Regions from separate parts of the Rhizobium sp. BK060 genome, predicted to be linked through region 4. Evidence: predicted binding sites of a transcription regulator. Region 4 holds the regulator's gene; each other region holds the start of a gene.
What was found. Region 4 encodes LexA, which represses DNA repair genes until DNA is damaged. Its sites were predicted from a motif close to TGTTCNNNNTGTGTTCNG; they were not measured.

Region 1 (4,735 bases), on a different contig from region 4:
GGCCAACACCTTGACACGCTCAGGCTTGTCGCCAATTGCCACTTCGAGCCATGCGCCCGGAAATGGCGCCAGACCGCGAATGTGGTTATGGACATCTATAGCGTCTCGCGAGAAGTCGATCCGCGTCTCGCCCTTGTCGATCTTGGCGGCGTAGAGCACGCCGTCCGAAGGCTGCGGCGTCAGGGGAAGATTGCCCGTCTCGAGCTTGACCATTGCCTCAGCCATCGCCTTGGCGCCGACATGCATCAGCGCGTCGTGCAACTCCCCGGCCGTAGTGTTCGCGCCGATCTCGACTTCGCTGGTGAGGGCCACCGGGCCGGTGTCCAGGCCCTTGTCCATCTTCATCACCATCATGCCGGTCGTCTGATCGCCGGCCATGATCGCCCGCTGGATCGGTGCAGCACCCCGCCACCGCGGCAGCAGCGAGGCATGACCATTATAGCAGCCGTAGCGCGTACCGGTCAGGATCGCCTCCGGCAGCAGCAAGCCATAGGCCACGACAACGGCAACGTCCGCATCGTGAGCCTTGAAGCGTTCGCGTTCTTCCGGATCCTTGAAATTCACTGGCGTAAAGACGGGGATACCGAGCAGTTCGGCAGCCTGATGCACAGGTGACTTCTGCAGATCGAGGCCACGTCGTCCGCCCGGCCTTGGCGGTTGGCTGTAGACAGCGAGGATCGTATGCCCGGCATCGACCAACGCTCGCAAAGTCGGAACGGAGAATTCGGGCGTACCCATGAAGATGATGCGAAGCGACATTTTATCCCGCCATGTTTCCGGTCAGCCTCTTCAAACGGGGTTTCGAGCGTCAGATCAAGCCGTCGGATCGCAATCGGCGCACCGCAAGCCGGCTGCCGGCGCAACTCAGAGCTAGAGCGCCTTCGCCGACTTCGCCGCCTTGGTGAACTTCTTGATCACCATGTCTCGCTTGAGGCGAGAGATGTGGTCGATGAAGAGTACGCCATTCAGGTGATCGATCTCATGCTGCAGGCAGGTCGCGAGCAGGCCGTCGGCCTGCACCGTCTGCTCCTTGCCGTCTCGGTCGAGATATTTCACGGTGACGGCCGCCGGGCGTTCGACTTCGGCATAGTAATCAGGGATGGAAAGGCATCCCTCCTCATACACCGAGCGCTCGTCGGACGATGCGAGGATCTCCGGATTGACGAATACGAGGGGCTGCTTCTCTTCGCCTTCACGGGAAACGTCAATGACCAGCATACGGCGCGGCACGCCGATCTGGATGGCAGCAAGGCCGATACCTGGCGCGTCATACATGGTTTCAAGCATGTCGTCGGCAAGGCGCTGGAAATCGGCATCGACGCGCTCGATCAGCTTGGAAACCTGACGAAGCAGCGGATCGGGGAGAATGATGAGTGGCTTGATGGTCATGGCGTTCCCATAACGCATCTTTTTCCAGGATGGAATTATCCGGTAGGCGGGTGGAGCGCTTTTTTACGCTCCAGCCCGGAATTTAGCCGCATTCCCGTCAGGCGGCGCGGCGCGGAGCGGCTATCGAACGATGTCCGACGCCCGTGCGGAAGCGCTGCAGCAGCGCCACCAGATTATCGACCTCGCCGCGAAGGCGCCGTGTCTCGGCTGAGGTATTCTCGACCATACCCGAGTTCTGCTGCGTGATCGTGTCCATGTTGCGAATGGCGACGCTGACCTCGTTGACACCGGTAGCCTGATCGCGTGCCGCGGCGGCGATATCGGCAACGAAGCGGTTGATGATATCGATGCGGTTGATCATGTCGTTCAGTGCCTCGCCGGTGCTGCTGACGATGTCGACCCCTTCGTTCACCTGTGACGAGCTTTCCGAAATCAGGTTCTTGATCTCCTTGGCCGCATCGGCGGTGCGTTGCGCGAGTTGGCGGACTTCTTGAGCCACAACGGCAAAACCTTTGCCTGCGTCGCCGGCACGCGCAGCTTCAACGCCGGCGTTCAGCGCCAGCAGGTTCGTCTGGAAGGCAATCTCATCGATCACACCGATGATCTTTGCGATCTCGGTCGATGACTTTTCGATGCCGGCCATCGCGGAAACGGCGCTGGTGACGAGTTCGCCCGAACTCTTGGCCTTCTGTTGTGTCTCGCGAACAGCACCGGATGCCTTTTCGGCGTTTGCGGCCGTCTGGCCGACGCTGACCGAGAGTTGCTGCAGTGCCGCCGAGCTTTCCTCGACGCCGGCGGCTTGCTGCGCCGTGCGCAATGCAAGATCATCCGAGGCCTTGGCAATCACGTCCGTGCCCCGCAGGATTTCACCCGAAGTTGCCCGTACCGACGCGAAGGACGTACGAAGAGCAGCGACCGCGCGATTGTAATCGTCGGCCATGCCCTTGAAATTGCCGGGGAGGTCGGGCGGTAGCGTCGCCTCGAGATCGCCGTTCGAAAGCGCTTCCAGGCTGCGGCGAAGATGATCGAGGGCGATTGCCTGATCCTGCTCGGCTTTCGCCCGCTCTTCGTCCAGCTTGCGGCGCTTCTCTTCAAGTGCTTCGAGGTAGACCGAGATCGAGTAATCCATATCGAGCATCGCGGCCTTGATAACGGCGGCGAGCTTCTCGGCCAGCACCTTGCCCTGCTGCCTGGCGAACATCGAGGGCCACTGCTTGGCCATGAGGCCCTTCACGAGTTCGCTCATCAGCAAGGCATAGCCACCGATGTACCAGCGCGGTTCGAGGCCGATGCGGGCATGCGTCTTGCCAACCGCAACCACGCCTTTCACATAGGCCTCGTCGAAGTTGCCGCCGGCCAGATTGGCCCAGTGATCTTCCTGGCGCTTCTTGGCGTGCCCCATATGCGCCTTGTCGGCAAAGAAGCCCGCGACCTCGGATGTCTTCGCCAGCTTCGCGTAGAACTTGTCGAGGGCGCCGCCGAGCAGCTCCGCGATCGCCGGGCGCATCTCGCGAAGCGCCGTGCGGGCTCCATCATCCAACTCGATGAAATCGAGGCGTTGCTTGAGCGCGCTGTCGGACTGCTGGCTGGTCATGATGTCTCTGCTTTGCGATTGATGCTGAAAGGAAAATTGAGCAGAGCTTTTGCTCAATATGGTTGAGCAATGGTTAAATGCGCTTCCGATTCGTCAGCTGCCGTTTGCTCTCTGATGTCATCTAGTTTGCCGGAAAGCTTGTGGGTTGTTCACGTTTTGATCTGGATATCTCATTTGAGTTTGCTATTGTTGCCAGCATGAACACCAGCTCTGAGTCGTTTCTCCTCGCCCTGTCGCAGATAAGCCCCGCCATGCTGGCCCTTGCCGGAGGCGCAATCGCCGCGCTGATCCTGCTTCTGGCCGTCCTCCTTGTCCGCAGCGGACAGGTGCGGCGCGAGCAGGCCGAGGTCGCGAACCTTCGTGCCGCCGAGACGGACGCCCGCATGGCCGAGCTTCTGAAGATCCAGGCCGAGATCCATGGGCGCATGTCGACGATGGCCGAAGTGTTCGGCTCGAGGCAGTCCGAACTCAACCAGGCGATCAACCAGCGCCTGGACGGAATGTCGCAGCGCGTCAGCACGACGATCAGTGAACAGACCAAATCGACGCACGAGAACCTGCAAAGGCTGCAGGAGCGTCTTGCCGTCATCGATGCCGCCCAGAGCAATATCCAGACGCTGGCGAAGGACGTCGTCGGTCTGCAGGCGATCCTCTCCAACAAGCAGACGCGCGGCGCTTTCGGCCAATCACGCATGGAGACGATTGTCGCCGATGGCCTGCCGATGGGCGCCTATGCATTCCAGCAAACGCTGTCCAACGGCTCGCGTCCCGACTGCACGATCCGCATGCCGAACGGCGCGCCGCCGCTGGTGATCGACGCGAAATTCCCGCTCGAAGCCTGGAACGCGATCCGAGACGCGGGCGGACCGGATGGAGCCAAGGTTGCGTCGCAGCAGTTCCGCCGCGACATGGAGACGCATATCCGCGACATCTCGGAGAAATACCTGATCCAGGGGGAGACGCAGGACACAGCCTTCATGTTCGTGCCGTCGGAATCGATCTTTGCCGAGATCCATGAGAATTTCGAAGCGATCGTGCAGAAGGCACACCGGTCGCGCATCGTCATCGTGTCACCTTCGCTGCTGATGCTCTCCATCCAGGTCATTCAGGCCGTGCTGAAGGATCAGCGAATGCGGGCCCAGGCGCATGTCATTCAGGGCGAGGTCGCGAGCTTGATGGACGATCTCGGCCGCCTCGACGAGCGCGTGCGCAAGCTGCAGAGCCATTTTTCCATGACCCAGAGGGATGTCGACCAGATCCTTACCTCCACCGATAAGCTCACCAAGCGCGGCGCGAAGATCGAGGCTCTGGAATTCGAGGGCGGCGACAGCGGCAAGGCCACGGCACGAGATAATGACCCGGCGCCGAAATCCGTCGACAGCCGCAGCGGGCTTCTCAAGCTCAGGGTGGTTGACGACGAGTAAGGCCTTCGGGCAGTGTCGCGCCTAAGAAAAGCATCGGACGGGACACCATGATCACAGTTTTCGGCTCCATCAATATGGACCTCATCGCCACCACGGCGCGCTTGCCGAAGCCCGGCGAAACGGTCGCTGGCAATGGCTTCTCGACGGCGGCAGGCGGCAAGGGCGCCAACCAGGCGCTTGCCGCGCGACGCGCCGGGCGCACCGTTCACATGGCAGGCGCCGTCGGTCGGGATGGCTTCGCAGAGCCGGCGCTCGTATTGCTGAAGGAGGCCGGCACGGGGCTTGAAACCGTCAAGCAGGTCGACGAGCCGACCGGAACCGCGCTGAT
Region 2 (4,735 bases), on a different contig from region 4:
GACGAGAAGGGTCAGGTCGTCCATGTTGAGCTTGGACGAGGTCACGGCAAGACGCATGATCGGCTGTGAATCGGAGTCGGCCTTGACGATCTGCGGCGCGTCCGCCTCCTCCGGTAGACGATCGGCGATACGGCCGATGGCATCACGCACGTCGTTCGCCGCAACGGCAAGGTCAACCGAGTCGGAAAATTCGAGCGTCACACGGCTCTGGCCGAACTGCGAGCTCGATGAAATCGACTTCAGGCCGCTGACGCGTGCCGCCGCCCCCTCGATGACCTTCGTCAATTCCTGATCGACCGTCTGTGGCGAAGCGCCGTCAAAGGTCGTGCGAACGGTGACGATAGGCCGGTCGACATCTGGCAGTTCGCGCACTTCGATCCCGGCATAGGCCGCGAGGCCGGCAACGATCATGAGTGTGTTGAATACCAGCGCAAGGATCGGGCGCCGGACAAACAGCGCGGTAAATGTCTGCTTGCCGGAAGCCGGCTTCTCCTGCATCTCGATCACGTTCATTGCGTGGCAGGCTCCGAGCTCGACGCGACTTCGCTTGCGACGCGCACTGCTCCGCCCTCAAGGACGCGCTGCAGCCCCTCGGTAACAATGGCGTCGCCGTCCTTCAGGTCGGCTTTGACAAGGATAAAGTCGGGATTGCGCTGCACGATGCTGACGCGAACCTTTTGGGACTTGCCGTCGACAACATGCCAGACGAAAGAGCCTTGGGAGTCCCACTGTACCGAAACGGGGTCCACCGCCGGATACTGATCACCCGCGAATTTCATACCGACATTGAAAGACATGCCGGCCCGCAATTCGTCGGACGCGTTGTCGATCCGCGCCCGCACGCGCAGTGTCCGGCTGGCGGCGTCGATGCGGTTGTCGATCGCCTCCACCACTCCCGAGAAAGCTCGCCCGGGCAGCGCAACAGAGGTCGCCTCCACCGGGTGACCTACGGTGATCGTGTTGGCAAAGCGCTCCGGTACCCAGTAGTCGACGAGAATCTCCGTCCGGTCGTCGAGCGTGGCGATCGGCGTTGTCGTCGAGACGTTATCACCGACATTGACAGCGATGATACCGACGATGCCATCGATGGGCGCGACGATGTTGCGGCGCTCGAGATTGAGCTCGGCGGCCTGCAGCTGCAGGCGTGCGCCCTGCTCAGCGATCTCTGCGTCGAAGACGTCCATGCGCGACACGCTGGACTTGATGTTGTGGTAGAGGCTGGATTTCTCGATGGCGCTCTTCAGCGCCACATCAGCCTGACCGCGAGCAATGACCTGCTCTTCGCTGTCGAGCTTCGCGAGAACCTGCCCCTTGGTGATCCTGTCACCCGACTTGATGAGGATGTCGCGGATCGTACCGCTCGCCTGCGGCATCACCACGACGGAGCGGATCGCATCCCCCGTGCCGATGGCGCTCAACCGATCATTGACGACGCCACGAACAACGGCTTGCGTGGCGACCAGAACGGGCGCATTGGCTCCGCCACCGCGGCGCCTTGATTGTCCCTCTGCGCTGACCACAGGCTGCGGTGCAGCTTCGCCGGGCGCCAACTTGGAAACCTCAGAAAAGCCGGCTTTGCGTAGCGTCTCGCCGGCCCCCGGCACAAAGTAAACCCATCCAGCAAAGCCGGCAGCAATCACGACAAGGCAAACTATAAACTGCTTCCAAAATGCCATTCACGTCTCCAGAGGGACTCGAGGCTCGTCCAGGGTCTATCGAAAGAGGCGTTCGCAGGACAAATTGCCGCGCGTCTGCGACAATATTGTCTCTTTGCTGATCACCGGCAAGCGAATTGGTCCGCATTACTGAATTGTAATATCAAGACTGAGTTACTGGTAAAACGTTCGCCACTCGTTTCCCGCACGCGTCGCAGCGTTACTTCGCCGAGGACAAATAACGGTTTTGTTTTCTGACGTTTATGCGAGATGCCGTACCGTCTTGGATAAAACTTGCAGCACATCCGGCAATTCGTCGCCGTTGCGGCCCTCCCAGGCCGGATACAAGCTGAGGACAGCCGCCCGGACAGGAATGAAAGCAGAACATCTTTTCTGGTCTTTCCATCCCGAATCACTACATTACGCGCCATGAGCAATAGTTTCGACGATATCCCCTTCTTCGACGAAGAGCCGGATGAGCCGCCGCGCAAGCAGCCGGCCCCTGCCGCTCCGGCCGGCGGAGGGCTCGCCGCCCGCGCCATGGCCGCTCGCGATGGCGGCAAGCGCCCCGATTACCTTTCCGGCCTGAATCTGGAGCAGACCGAAGCCGTCGAAACACTCGAAGGTCCCGTTCTCGTGCTCGCGGGCGCTGGCACCGGCAAGACGCGCGTTCTGACGACGCGCATTGCCCACATCCTCAACACCGGCCGTGCATTCCCTTCACAGATCCTTGCCGTCACCTTCACCAACAAGGCTGCCCGCGAGATGAAGGAGCGTATTGCCGTGCTCGTCGGCGGCGCCGTCGAGGGCATGCCATGGCTCGGCACCTTCCACTCGATCGGCGTCAAGCTTCTACGCCGCCATGCCGAACTCGTCGGCCTGCGCTCCGATTTCACAATTCTCGATACCGACGACGTCGTTCGCCTGATCAAGCAACTCATCCAGGCGGAAGGCCTCGACGACAAGCGCTGGCCCGCCAAACAGTTTGCCGGCATGATCGACACCTGGAAGAACAAGGGCCTTGGCCCGAGCGACATCCCCGAGGGCGACGCGCGCGCCTTCGCCAATGGCAAGGGCCGCGAACTCTACATCGCCTACCAGCAAAGGCTTTCGACGCTGAACGCCTGCGATTTCGGCGACCTCCTGATGCACCCGATCGCGATCTTCCGTAAGAACCCTGATCTTCTCAAGGAGTATCACGGCCGCTTCCGCTACATCCTCGTCGACGAGTATCAGGACACCAACACCGCCCAGTACATGTGGCTGCGGCTGCTTGCGCAGCGCCCCAGGGGCGAACCGCAGAACGTTTGCTGCGTCGGCGACGACGACCAGTCGATCTACGGCTGGCGCGGCGCCGAGGTCGACAACATCCTGCGCTTCGAGAAGGATTTTCCGGGCGCCAAGGTCATCAAGCTGGAACGCAACTACCGCTCGACGGCACATATCCTTGGTGCGGCTGGCCATCTGATCGCTCACAACGAAGGTCGCCTCAGCAAGACACTCTTCACCGACCGGAGCGATCCCGAGGACATCAAAGTCCAGGTGCACGCCTCCTGGGATTCCGAAGTGGAAGCCAGGGAAATCGGTGAGGAAATCGAGCAGCTTCAGCGCGGCGATGCCAATGGCAAGCGGCATCTGCTGAACGACATGGCAATCCTCGTGCGCGCCTCCTTCCAGATGCGCGAATTCGAAGACCGTTTCGTGACGCTAGGCTTGAACTACCGCGTCATCGGCGGTCCGCGCTTCTACGAGCGCCTCGAAATCCGCGATGCCATGGCCTATTTCCGCCTCGTCGCACAGCCTGCCGACGACCTCGCCTTCGAGCGCATCATCAACACCCCGAAGCGCGGCCTCGGCGATACGACGGTACGCGCCCTTCACGATTACGCTCGCGCCCGCGATATCCCGATGCTGGCGGCAGCCGCCGACATGATCGAAACCGACGAGCTGAAGCCGAAGGCGCGCAAAGCCCTCTTCGACGTCGTTCAGTCGTTCCGCCGCTGGCAGGAAATGCTGGAGAACACGCCCCATACCGAGCTTGCCGAGCAGATCCTCGAAGAGTCGGGCTACACCGACATGTGGAAAAACGACAAGTCGGCAGACGCGCCAACCCGTCTTGAAAACCTGAAGGAACTCATCCGCTCGATGGAAAGCTTCGAGTCGATGCGCGGTTTTCTCGAGCACGTCTCGCTGGTGATGGACGCCGAGCAGAATGAAAATCTCGACGCCGTCTCGATCATGACCCTGCATTCGGCCAAGGGCTTGGAGTTCGACACCGTCTTTCTGCCGGGCTGGGAAGAAGGCCTGTTCCCGCACCAGCGTTCGCTCGATGAAAGCGGCCGCGCCGGTCTCGAAGAGGAACGCCGCCTCGCCTATGTCGGCATCACCCGCGCAAAGCGGCGCTGCCACATCTGGTTCGTCTCGAACCGACGCATCCACGGTCTGTGGCAATCGACGATCCCGTCGCGGTTCCTCGATGAACTGCCGGAAACGCATGTCGAAGTGGCGGAAGCCGAGCAGAGCTATGGCGGCTATGGCAGGGGCAGCTACGGTCAGTCCCGCTTCGACAAGGCCGATCCCTTCGCCAACGCCTATTCGACGCCGGGCTGGAAGCGTGCCCAGCAGAACAAGACGGACGCCACCCGCGACAACTGGGGCACCCGCTCCGGCCATGCCGTGGAGCGCATCGGCTACGGCGAAAGCGGCCCGCGCGGCCGCACCATCGACGGCGAGCTGGTAGCTAAATCCACGGCGACGGAACCCTCGAAGTTCAAGACCGGCGACCGCGTCTTCCACCTGAAATTCGGCAACGGCAATATCATCGAGATCGAGGGCAATAAGCTTACGATCGATTTTGACCGGGCTGGCCAGAAGAGAGTGCTCGATGGGTTTGTGGAGCGGGTTTCATAGGTTTCATATATCAGGACGGATTCACAAGAATCTCAATGTGATCGGCCTGGCGACATCGTGCAGCGTCGATGAGATCGAGACTATAAGACGGCAACATCCCGCTCACCCCAAGATCGGCATTGATCCCAGCCCCAGAATATCATTGAGCAATGCCAGCCCGATTCCGGCCG
Region 3 (4,735 bases), on a different contig from region 4:
TCACGCGACGCACCGGCTGTGGCCGATACGTCCCCTCCCGCAGCCTGTCGCGGATGGCAGGCCAGCACTGGCGTAGCATCGCGGCCGTCTGGTCGATATCCAGTCCGTCCGCGCCCGCAGCGCCTTTGTTGGCGCGCACTTGTTGGCGCGCACCTGCTTCCACGCCTGCAGAAGGTTCTCTCGCCGCAGGGCCGCCTCAAGCAGCCCAGCACCTGTGTCGTTCCCGATCCGCGGCGGGAGCGCGGCTTCGTCAAGATCGGAGCCTGGGCGGGCTTCACCCGCTTGCCCCTCCGATCTCCCGGACATTCCCGGCATCTGACGCATGACCTTGCTCATCCTTAGAGGAACTTCACTCTCTCTCGTTCAGCCCTTCGTTCGCACCTACCTGCTCCCTACTACGACCTCTGCTGACTTCTCGCTCCGGCTCGACACCGTCGCCCTTTCAGGCGCAAAACGAGATCTCCCAACAGGTAAGAACACACTCCTTCACTGCACGACCGCCGGATTTACGCCACCGACCCTTGGTCACAAGAGCTTCGCGGTATGTTGCCCGCTCGCCCTGGTCGGCATCGCCTCATATCCGGTTCTTGTTCATCGACCCGCAGTTGCGATCCACGCTTCCTCCCCACGGTCGGTCGCCCTTCCGCAGTTGCGCTTCTCTTCGCTCGCCATGACCAGCTTACGGTGGGACTTCCACCCACAAGAATGCGCCCATGCTGGGCGCACAACAAAAAAGCGCCGATTCAGCCGGCGCTTTCGATCTCAAGATGATAAGCCTGCTAGGCGCTGGCCCGGGCCTTAGTAACGTGGGCAACGTGCTTCGTAGCGGCGGCCGTACCGATCCCTGTAGACGCAGTAGCCACGCCGCTCAACGGAGTGGCCGATCAATGCGCCAGCAAGACCACCGGCAACTGCGCCCACGGCAGCGCCGCCCCAGCTGTTGCTGACAGCACCACCGATAATGGCGCCTGTACCGGCACCGATCGCGGTACCCTGTTCAGTCGCCGTGCAGGAGGCAAGCGCACCAACGAGAGCGCCAATGAGCACAATCTTTTTCATCATGAGATATCTCCCAGTTTTTTCCGTCGCTTAGATGCGACCAAGCAGCACAAGAATAATAATAATCACGAGAACTAGCCCTAAACCGCCCGAAGGTCCATAGCCCCATCCCCGGCTATAGCCCCAATTCGGTAAGGCGCCGATCAAAAGCAGAATAAGGATAATCAGAAGTATCGTGCCAAGCATGGTTCAAGTCCTCAACGTCGTTACACTTGGAATGGACGAGAAACACACACCACCGTTTTTTGTTCCCTATGCATCAACTGTTCCGCTTTGATGAAAAAAACCAGATCGAGCCGCATTTTCCGGTTCCTCTCAGGAACGTTAGCATCATGGGGTGTCGGGGCGGGCTGGATCGATTGTCGATTTTCGGCGAAAGGCCGTTGACAGCCTAGATGCAACTCCGGCCACACGTATGGCGCGAATTTCAAGATTCAGCATCTTGTGGGAAAAAGTGATTCAAAATCAATACTTAGCCGTGAACAAACACTGAATCATCCGGAGTCAGCGATTCGTCTCCGATTCGTTCTCAAGCTGTTCCGAATCGCAAAACGAGCAATCTGCAAGCTTTTCGCGCAACAGAAAACCGCAGAGTAAATTCAAATCAGCCCTTGCGTTTGAGACAACGGCTGTCCATGTGTTGTCTGCTCTCGGAGAGGAGCTGACTTGACCTGGGGCACCCTCGCCTCACTTGCAGGACCATGACACTGACATCGCAGCCGATGATACTGAGCGGGCGCGGAGTAACCGCGGTGCTCGGGCCAACCAATACCGGCAAGACGCATTATGCCATCGAGCGCATGGTTGCGCACGGCACTGGCGTGATCGGACTACCGTTGCGGCTGCTGGCACGCGAGGTCTATACACGCGTCGCCGAAAAGGTCGGGATCCAGAATGTTGCGCTGGTAACGGGCGAGGAGAAGATATCGCCTCCCAGCGCCCGCTTTTCGGTCTGCACTGTTGAGGCGATGCCGCGCGAGACCAAAGCCGCCTTTGTCGCAATCGACGAAGTGCAGCTCGCGGGCGATCTGGAACGTGGTCATATCTTTACGGACCGTATCCTGCATCTGCGCGGTCGCGACGAGACACTGCTGCTCGGCGCCGGCACTATGCGTCCAATTTTACAGCAGCTTCTTCCGGGCATTATCGTTGTCGAGCGACCGCGACTTTCCCAGCTGTTCTACGCCGGACAAAAGAAGATCACACGCCTTCCTCAACGTTCGGCGATCGTCGCCTTCTCGGCGGATGAAGTCTATGCGATCGCCGAGTTGATCCGGAGGCAGCGAGGCGGGGCAGCCGTCGTCCTTGGAGCCCTTAGTCCACGTACCCGCAATGCGCAGGTGGCGCTCTACCAAGCCGGAGACGTGGAGTATCTGGTCGCGACGGATGCGATCGGCATGGGTCTCAATCTCGATGTCGATCATGTCGCCTTCGCGCAGGATCGCAAATTCGACGGCTACCAGTTCCGTAATCTCAATCCTGCCGAACTCGGGCAGATTGCCGGCCGCGCCGGTCGACACGTTCGCGATGGGACATTTGGCGTCACCGGCCAAGTCGATCCCTTCGATGAGGAATTGGTCGAACGCATCGAAGGTCACGAATTCGACAATGTAAAAGTGCTGCAATGGCGCTCAAAGAACCTCGACTTCGCCTCCATTCACGCGCTGCGCGCGAGCCTTGAGACCGGCCCCACCGTTTCCGGCCTGACACGCGCTCTGCCTGCCGTTGATCAACAAGCGCTGGAACACCTGTCGCGCTACCCTGAGATCATCGACCTTGCGAACAATCCGGCGAGCGTCGAGAAGTTGTGGGAAGCCTGCGCGCTTCCGGACTACCGGCGCATCGCGCCGGCCCAACACGCCGATCTCATCTCCACCCTCTTTTCCGATCTCGTCCGCTATGGCACGGTAAATGAGGACTTCCTTGCCGAGCAGGTACATCGCGCGGATCGAACGGACGGTGAGATTGACACGCTTTCGGCGCGAATCGCGCAGATAAGGACTTGGACCTATGTATCGAATCGGCCCAATTGGCTTGCCGATCCGACACACTGGCAGGAAAAGACGCGGGAAATCGAAGATCGATTGTCCGATGCGTTACATGAAAGGTTGACGAAACGCTTTGTTGATCGCAGGACATCTGTGCTCATGAAGCGCCTGAGAGAGAATGCGATGCTGGAAGCTGAAATCAGTGTAAATGGCGATGTCTTTGTTGAAGGACATCATGTGGGGCAGTTGTCGGGATTCCGGTTCACGCCCATTTCGGGAGCGGAGGGACCGGACGCCAAGGCTGTTCAGTCTGCTTCGCAGAAGGCGCTTGCTCTGGAATTCGAGGCGCGTGCGGCTCGCCTCCACGCGGCCGGCAATAGCGATCTCGCGATCAGCTCCGACGGTTCGATCCGCTGGTTGGGCGACCCGGTGGCACGACTGGCAGGCAGTGATCATGTCATGCGCCCGCGCGTCATTATTCTCGCCGACGAGCAGTTGACCGGCAATGCACGTGACCACGTGACCGCCCGTATCGAGCGCTTCGTAAATCATCATATCAGCACGGTTCTGAAGCCGCTTGACGATCTGTCCCGCGCAGAGGATCTGCAGGGCCTGGCAAAGGGCCTAGCATTTCAGCTCGTCGAGAACCTCGGCGTGCTGTTCCGGCGCGACGTGACCGAAGAAGTAAAGTCGCTGGATCAGGATGCCCGCGCTTCGATGCGCCGCTACGGTGTCCGCTTCGGTGCCTACCACATCTTCGTCCCCGCCCTTCTGAAGCCCGCCCCTGCAGAGCTCATCACACTCCTTTGGGCGTTGAAGAATGACGGTCTCGACAAGCCCGGTTATGGCGATCTCATTCCGGTGCTGGCTGCCGGCCGCACCTCGGTCGTCACCGATCCGGGTTTCGAGCGCACCTTCTACAAGCTGGCCGGCTTCCGATTCCTCGGTAAACGCGCGGTTCGCATCGATATCCTTGAGCGCCTGGCGGATATCATCCGCCCGCTGCTTCAGTGGAAGCCGGGCCAGGCAAATCGTCCCGAAGGAGCATATGACGGCCGCCGCTTCACGACGACGACCGCTATGCTTTCGATCCTTGGTGCAACACTCGAGGACATGGAAGAAATCCTGAAGGGGCTCGGCTATCGCTCCGATGCCGTCAAGGCGGAGGAGGCAGCAGCCCATCTGTCGGCTCAGGACGCCTCGGTAGCGGCGACGACCGGGACTGCGGTTGAGGATGGCGCAGAGAAGGCGGATCACGACGATGCCGACAGCGCATCGGAGGAAGCCGCCTCGGAAGCTCCCGCTGCTGTTGAAGCAGTGGTGACCGAACAACCAGTCGCGGCAAATCCCGAAGACGCCGAGGAGCCGAAGCCGGTTCTTCTCTGGCGCCTCGGTGGCCGCACGGACAATCAGCGCCAGGCTCGCAACCCGGGCGAACGTCGCGGTGGCAACAATCGCGGCCAGGACCGGGGATCTGATCATCGCCGCCAAGGTGGTGCAAATGACGAGGGCCGAGACGGCAACCGCCAGCATCACGGCAAGGATGGCGGCAAGCCACATCAGGGACGCGGCGACCGCCACGAACAGCGCGGCGACCGTCAAGACCGTGGCGATCGCAAGGATCGCAACAACAATCGCGGCGGCCCACAGCCACTGCGCTTCGAGGCAAAGCCACCGCGCAAGGAAAA
Region 4 (4,735 bases):
AGGAAGCTGCCCGCGAGCGCGTCATCACCAGTCTGAGCCGCGGTCTGGAGCGCCTTTCGGGCGGCGACCTCTCTGTCCAACTCAGCGAGCCCTTCGAAGCGACCTATGAAAAGCTGCGCGAGGAGTTCAACTCGAGCATCCGTACGCTTTCCGGCGCAATGAAAGAAATCTCAGCCGTCACGAATACGGTAGGGACTGGCTCGAGCGAAATCGCGTCGAGCACGGATGATCTGGCCCGGCGAACGGAACATCAGGCCGCCTCACTGGAGCAAGCAGCCTCGGCGCTCGACCAGATCACGGTCACCGTCAAGAATTCATCGGAACGGGCCAACGAAGCGAACGCGATGATGACGGCGACCAAGGAAAGCGCAAGCTACTCGGCGACCGTCGTGCACGAGGCGGTGGCCGCGATGGAGAAGATCGAGACATCATCCGCACAGATCGGCCAGATCATCAACGTCATCGACGAAATCGCCTTCCAGACCAACCTCCTCGCACTGAATGCCGGAGTGGAGGCCGCCCGCGCAGGTGATGCCGGAAAGGGCTTTGCCGTCGTTGCACAGGAAGTGCGCGACCTTGCCGGTCGCTCCGCCAATCTGGCGAAAGAAATCAAACAGTTGATCGAGACCTCTTCCAGCCAGGTTTCAGCAGGCGTCGGCCTTGTCAACCGCACAGGCGAAGCGCTCAGCAATATCGATCAGCAGATTCTCAAGGTCACGGCGCTGATCGAGGGGATCGTGCGTTCTTCCTCCGAACAAACCACCGCGCTCCTGGAAGTCAATGCCGCCATCAACACGATGGACAGTGTCACGCAACAGAACGCGGCGATGGTCGAGCAAACCAGCGCCGCCTGCCGAGAGCTGGGCGACGAGGCGGTGCGCCTCAATCACCTGCTGTCCCGTTTCTGTCTCGACGAAACGGGACAGTCCGCGACCATGGGATATGCCTCCCACAAAAGGATGGCGCTCGCCGGTTGACGGCCGACACCCGTCTGCCGGTTTCAGGCGGCCTTTGCAATCACGTCGAAGGCCAGCAGCTTTTCGAGCAGCCGCGGCATATCCTTCAAATAGACCATGTTCGGCCCGTCGGATGGCGCATTGTCAGGATCTTCGTGCGTTTCTACGAAGACACCGGCGACGCCAACCGCAACGGCTGCCCGTGCCAGCGTCTCCACGAATTCGCGCTGGCCGCCGCTCGAACCGCCCTGCCCGCCCGGCTGCTGCACCGAATGCGTCGCATCGAAAACGACTGGAGCACCCATCGCCGCCATGATTGGCAGCGAACGCATGTCGGAAACCAGTGTGTTGTAGCCGAACGAGGCGCCGCGTTCGCAAAGCAGAATATTCGGGTTTCCCGTCGAGTTCAGCTTGTTGAGAACGTTCTTCATGTCCCAAGGCGCCAGGAACTGTCCCTTCTTGACGTTAACGGCTCGGCCGGTCTTCGCGGCTGCCACTAACAGATCGGTTTGACGGCTCAGGAAGGCCGGGATCTGCAGGACGTCGACGACCGTCGCCACCTCGGCGCACTGCTCCTCGGTATGGATGTCGGTCAGAACCGGAAAGCCGTATTCCTTCTTGAGGTCCGAAAAGACCTCCAGCGCCTGTTCAAGACCTATGCCGCGCTGCGCCGACAGCGAGGTGCGGTTCGCCTTGTCGAACGAGGACTTATAGACGAGGCCGAGACCAAGCTTGTCGCAGAGTTCCTTCAATACACCGGCGACCATGAAGGCATGGTCGCGGCTCTCCATCTGGCAAGGCCCGGCAATCAGGGACAGCTTGCCGGCATTCGAAAAGGTGACGCGGCCGGCGCCTTCGCCGATCACGACTTCGGAATTTGTCTGGCTCATCGTTTCTCCTCGAAGGCGAAGAGCGCGCCCTGTCCGGGCGCCGCCTTCACCAGAATTCGATTATTCTTGCGCGTATAAGTCATCCCGTTAGCAGCCAAATGCGCTTCTGTCACGGCGAGATCACTGACCTTGAAGACAATGGCGACGCCACGCAGGCCGCGATCATTCGGTGCCGGAATATCGAAGTAGGCATCCAATCCATCTGGGGAGAGAACGCTCACTCTGGCGTTCGGAGTTGTCACACTCGCGCCAAAGGCCTCGTTGGTCACCGGGAGGCCGTGCGCCGCAGCACGCACAAATGGCGCAAATGCTTTTGGGTCCGGCGCGCCAAGAACGATCTCTGCGATCCCACTCACGCCATTTGCGTGCTTTTGCAGCGCTCTACGGTCGGCCGGCAGCGGATTGACGCGTTGGCACGTGAAAAAGAAAAAATCCGGAGCCCGCAGATCGACCGCGAACGCGAGCTTGAACGCAGCGGTGGCCTGAGAGCCGTCAGGCATCTTCATCGGCCGCTCGAACTGCAGCATCTCGCCGCCATTGATCTTTTCGGCAAGGAACCGGGCATGGTCGCGATCAGCATCGGTGGTCGCAAAGACCACCGCCGAGAAACCATCATCCCCGCATCGAAATCGGAAAGCCCGGTCACGCGCAGTGAAGACATTGCCTTTCTTCGCCGACGCCTCGTGCAGCTCCGCGTTGGCGACGCCTAAGGGTTCCAGGTATGTTTCGTCGGCGAAGAATATGCAGGCATTCTCGGTTCCAAAAGGATGCCGGGCATCGGGTGCGACGGTGAATCCCAGCTTTCCCAAGCGCTCGCGCGCAAGTCCGATATTGGAGACCGGCAGCACGATGTGGTCCAGCGGATGTGCTTCGCTCATGGCAAACTCTCCGGAATTTGCGAAGATGTGCGCCGGGCAAGGCAACAATGCAACCCCCTTCTACGCTTTCACTCAAAAGCGACGCAAAAACTGAGCAAGTTGCAGGCAAGTTTTATGAAAATTTAGGCACTTGCGGAACACATATGGAACATATAGTGTCTGTTCTGGCTTTGTTTCACGACTCTGGGGTTCAACTTCGATGCTGACGCGCAAGCAACAGGAGCTTCTTCTCTTCATTCACGAGCGGATGAAGGAATCCGGTGTCCCTCCGTCTTTCGACGAAATGAAGGACGCCTTGGATCTCGCGTCCAAGTCAGGCATCCACCGGCTGATTACTGCGCTCGAAGAACGGGGCTTCATTCGCCGACTGCCTAATCGGGCCCGCGCATTGGAGGTCATCAAGCTGCCGGAGGCATATAATCCGAGCCTCCAGCCCCGCCGCGGCTTTTCGCCGAGCGTTATCGAAGGCAGCCTCGGCAAGCCGCAGCCGGTTGCGCCGCCGAAGCCGGCTGCGCATGCCGACAACGACAGCTCGGCCTCCGTACCGGTTATGGGGCGGATTGCTGCCGGCGTGCCGATTTCGGCAATCCAGAACAATACCCACGACATTACAGTTCCGGCCGACATGCTTGGCCCGGGCGAGCACTATGCGCTTGAGGTGAAGGGCGACTCGATGATCGAAGCCGGCATCTTCGACGGCGACACAGTGATCATCCGCAACGCCAGCACGGCAAATGCCGGCGACATCGTCGTCGCACTCGTCGATGACGAGGAAGCGACCCTCAAGCGTTTCCGCCGCAAGGGCGCCTCCATTGCGCTTGAGGCCGCGAACCCGGCTTATGAAACGCGCATTTTCGGACCCGACCGCGTCAAGGTTCAGGGCAAGCTGGTCGGCCTCATTCGCCGTTATCACTAACGACAGGCAGCTCGTCGTCAAACGTACCGCTTCGACAGTTGTATGCCCGATGCCGCATCCAGGGGCGATCATGCGTGGTATACGAGGTCGTCACGATGGGTGCCCTGGTCGTCTATCCGTATCTCAGCGGTGCCCGAGCGGCGCAAGGTTTCGCCGGTGAATAGCAGTGCACCCGACCGGCATTCCGTCAGACGATATCGGCGGTGTCGCACGCAGCGCCGAAGTACACAGGGTTTTCGACGATTGTCAGGACGTAGCCGCTATCATGCGTGGCGGTGCACCAGGCGCCTTTCAGGCATACGAAGCGATTCGTAGCGCCCATCGCAGCCTGACGCAACGCATTGCGAGCATTACGCAGTTCCGCTGCCGAGAAGAGACGTTGAGCTTCACCTTTATTATCCCGCAGCCGAACAGGGCCGACGCCGTCCAATGATCGCGGTGGAGCACCCTTCGCCATTGATCGAAGATGAAGTCAGTCGGATGGAGTCGATTTTTGGTGCAAGGACTTGCCCTTTGACAATCGCGACAAGGCTGCCGTCCTCGGCAATGACAATGTCCCGGGCGACTGCGTCTGCGAGAGCGAGAGCGAGATGATGTAGCGCGCCAGCGGCCACGGCCATCGCCTTCCCGACGCTCGACGCGGCCCGTAATCGTCGTAGCTACAGGTGAATCCAATATGACGGTCGCCCTGCTCTGCGTTTCGAACTGGGCGAAAAGCATTCCCAGAACACCCAATACCCCTGCCTGCGCAAGATTTCGGGCGGCCTTGGCCTGCCGCCAGCGCAATCAGGGCCGACGCGACAATCCATGCTCCCAGGCGGATTGCTGGCGGATCACTTGCGAACTCAAACCAGAGGACGGCGCCAGTCCCGAGGAAGACCGGAGAAAACAGGACAAAGCGCCCATGTTCCATCTCCGTTGCCACAGCGCGTTGAAACCACGATGAGCAGCCGAGAGTCGCGGTCGTACCCCGCGTTGGCCAGGAAACGAGTGACGGCGTGCGGAAGGCGCGGAGGCTTGGGAGTAGATTGAGGCCGGAGAAAATAAGGCTCTGCCGCACGAGCAGGCGCACCCGCGCCCGGAGCGGCCTTTCTC

Region 1: a site for LexA is predicted at 3,130-3,147, ahead of FHT71_RS26310 (DNA recombination protein RmuC). Genes of this name have one in related genera too.
Region 2: a site for LexA is predicted at 2,025-2,042, ahead of FHT71_RS14130 (UvrD-helicase domain-containing protein). Genes of this name have one in related genera too.
Region 3: a site for LexA is predicted at 1,584-1,601, ahead of FHT71_RS12720 (helicase-related protein). Genes of this name have one in related genera too.

What each region holds. Positions count from the first base shown of each region.
Region 1 covers NZ_JACHYW010000031.1:70,908-75,642, forward strand. Annotated here, with positions in the region: gene fmt (methionyl-tRNA formyltransferase) at 1-759, opposite strand, end outside; gene def (peptide deformylase) at 871-1,389, opposite strand; gene FHT71_RS26305 (globin-coupled sensor protein) at 1,487-2,983, opposite strand; gene FHT71_RS26310 (DNA recombination protein RmuC) at 3,181-4,407, shown strand; gene FHT71_RS26315 (ribokinase) at 4,455-4,735, shown strand, end outside.
Region 2 covers NZ_JACHYW010000011.1:68,788-73,522, forward strand. Annotated here, with positions in the region: gene FHT71_RS14120 (efflux RND transporter permease subunit) at 1-513, opposite strand, end outside; gene FHT71_RS14125 (efflux RND transporter periplasmic adaptor subunit) at 510-1,676, opposite strand; gene FHT71_RS14130 (UvrD-helicase domain-containing protein) at 2,085-4,565, shown strand; gene FHT71_RS14135 (hypothetical protein) at 4,668-4,735, opposite strand, start outside.
Region 3 covers NZ_JACHYW010000009.1:221,028-225,762, reverse strand. Annotated here, with positions in the region: partial or broken gene FHT71_RS31220 (group II intron reverse transcriptase/maturase) at 1-139, opposite strand, end outside; gene FHT71_RS12730 (YMGG-like glycine zipper-containing protein) at 799-1,062, opposite strand; gene FHT71_RS12725 (DUF3309 family protein) at 1,090-1,245, opposite strand; gene FHT71_RS12720 (helicase-related protein) at 1,761-4,735, shown strand, end outside.
Region 4 covers NZ_JACHYW010000003.1:265,599-270,333, reverse strand. Annotated here, with positions in the region: gene FHT71_RS05080 (HAMP domain-containing methyl-accepting chemotaxis protein) at 1-977, shown strand, start outside; gene kdsA (3-deoxy-8-phosphooctulonate synthase) at 1,001-1,846, opposite strand; gene FHT71_RS05070 (VOC family protein) at 1,843-2,724, opposite strand; gene lexA (transcriptional repressor LexA) at 2,924-3,640, shown strand.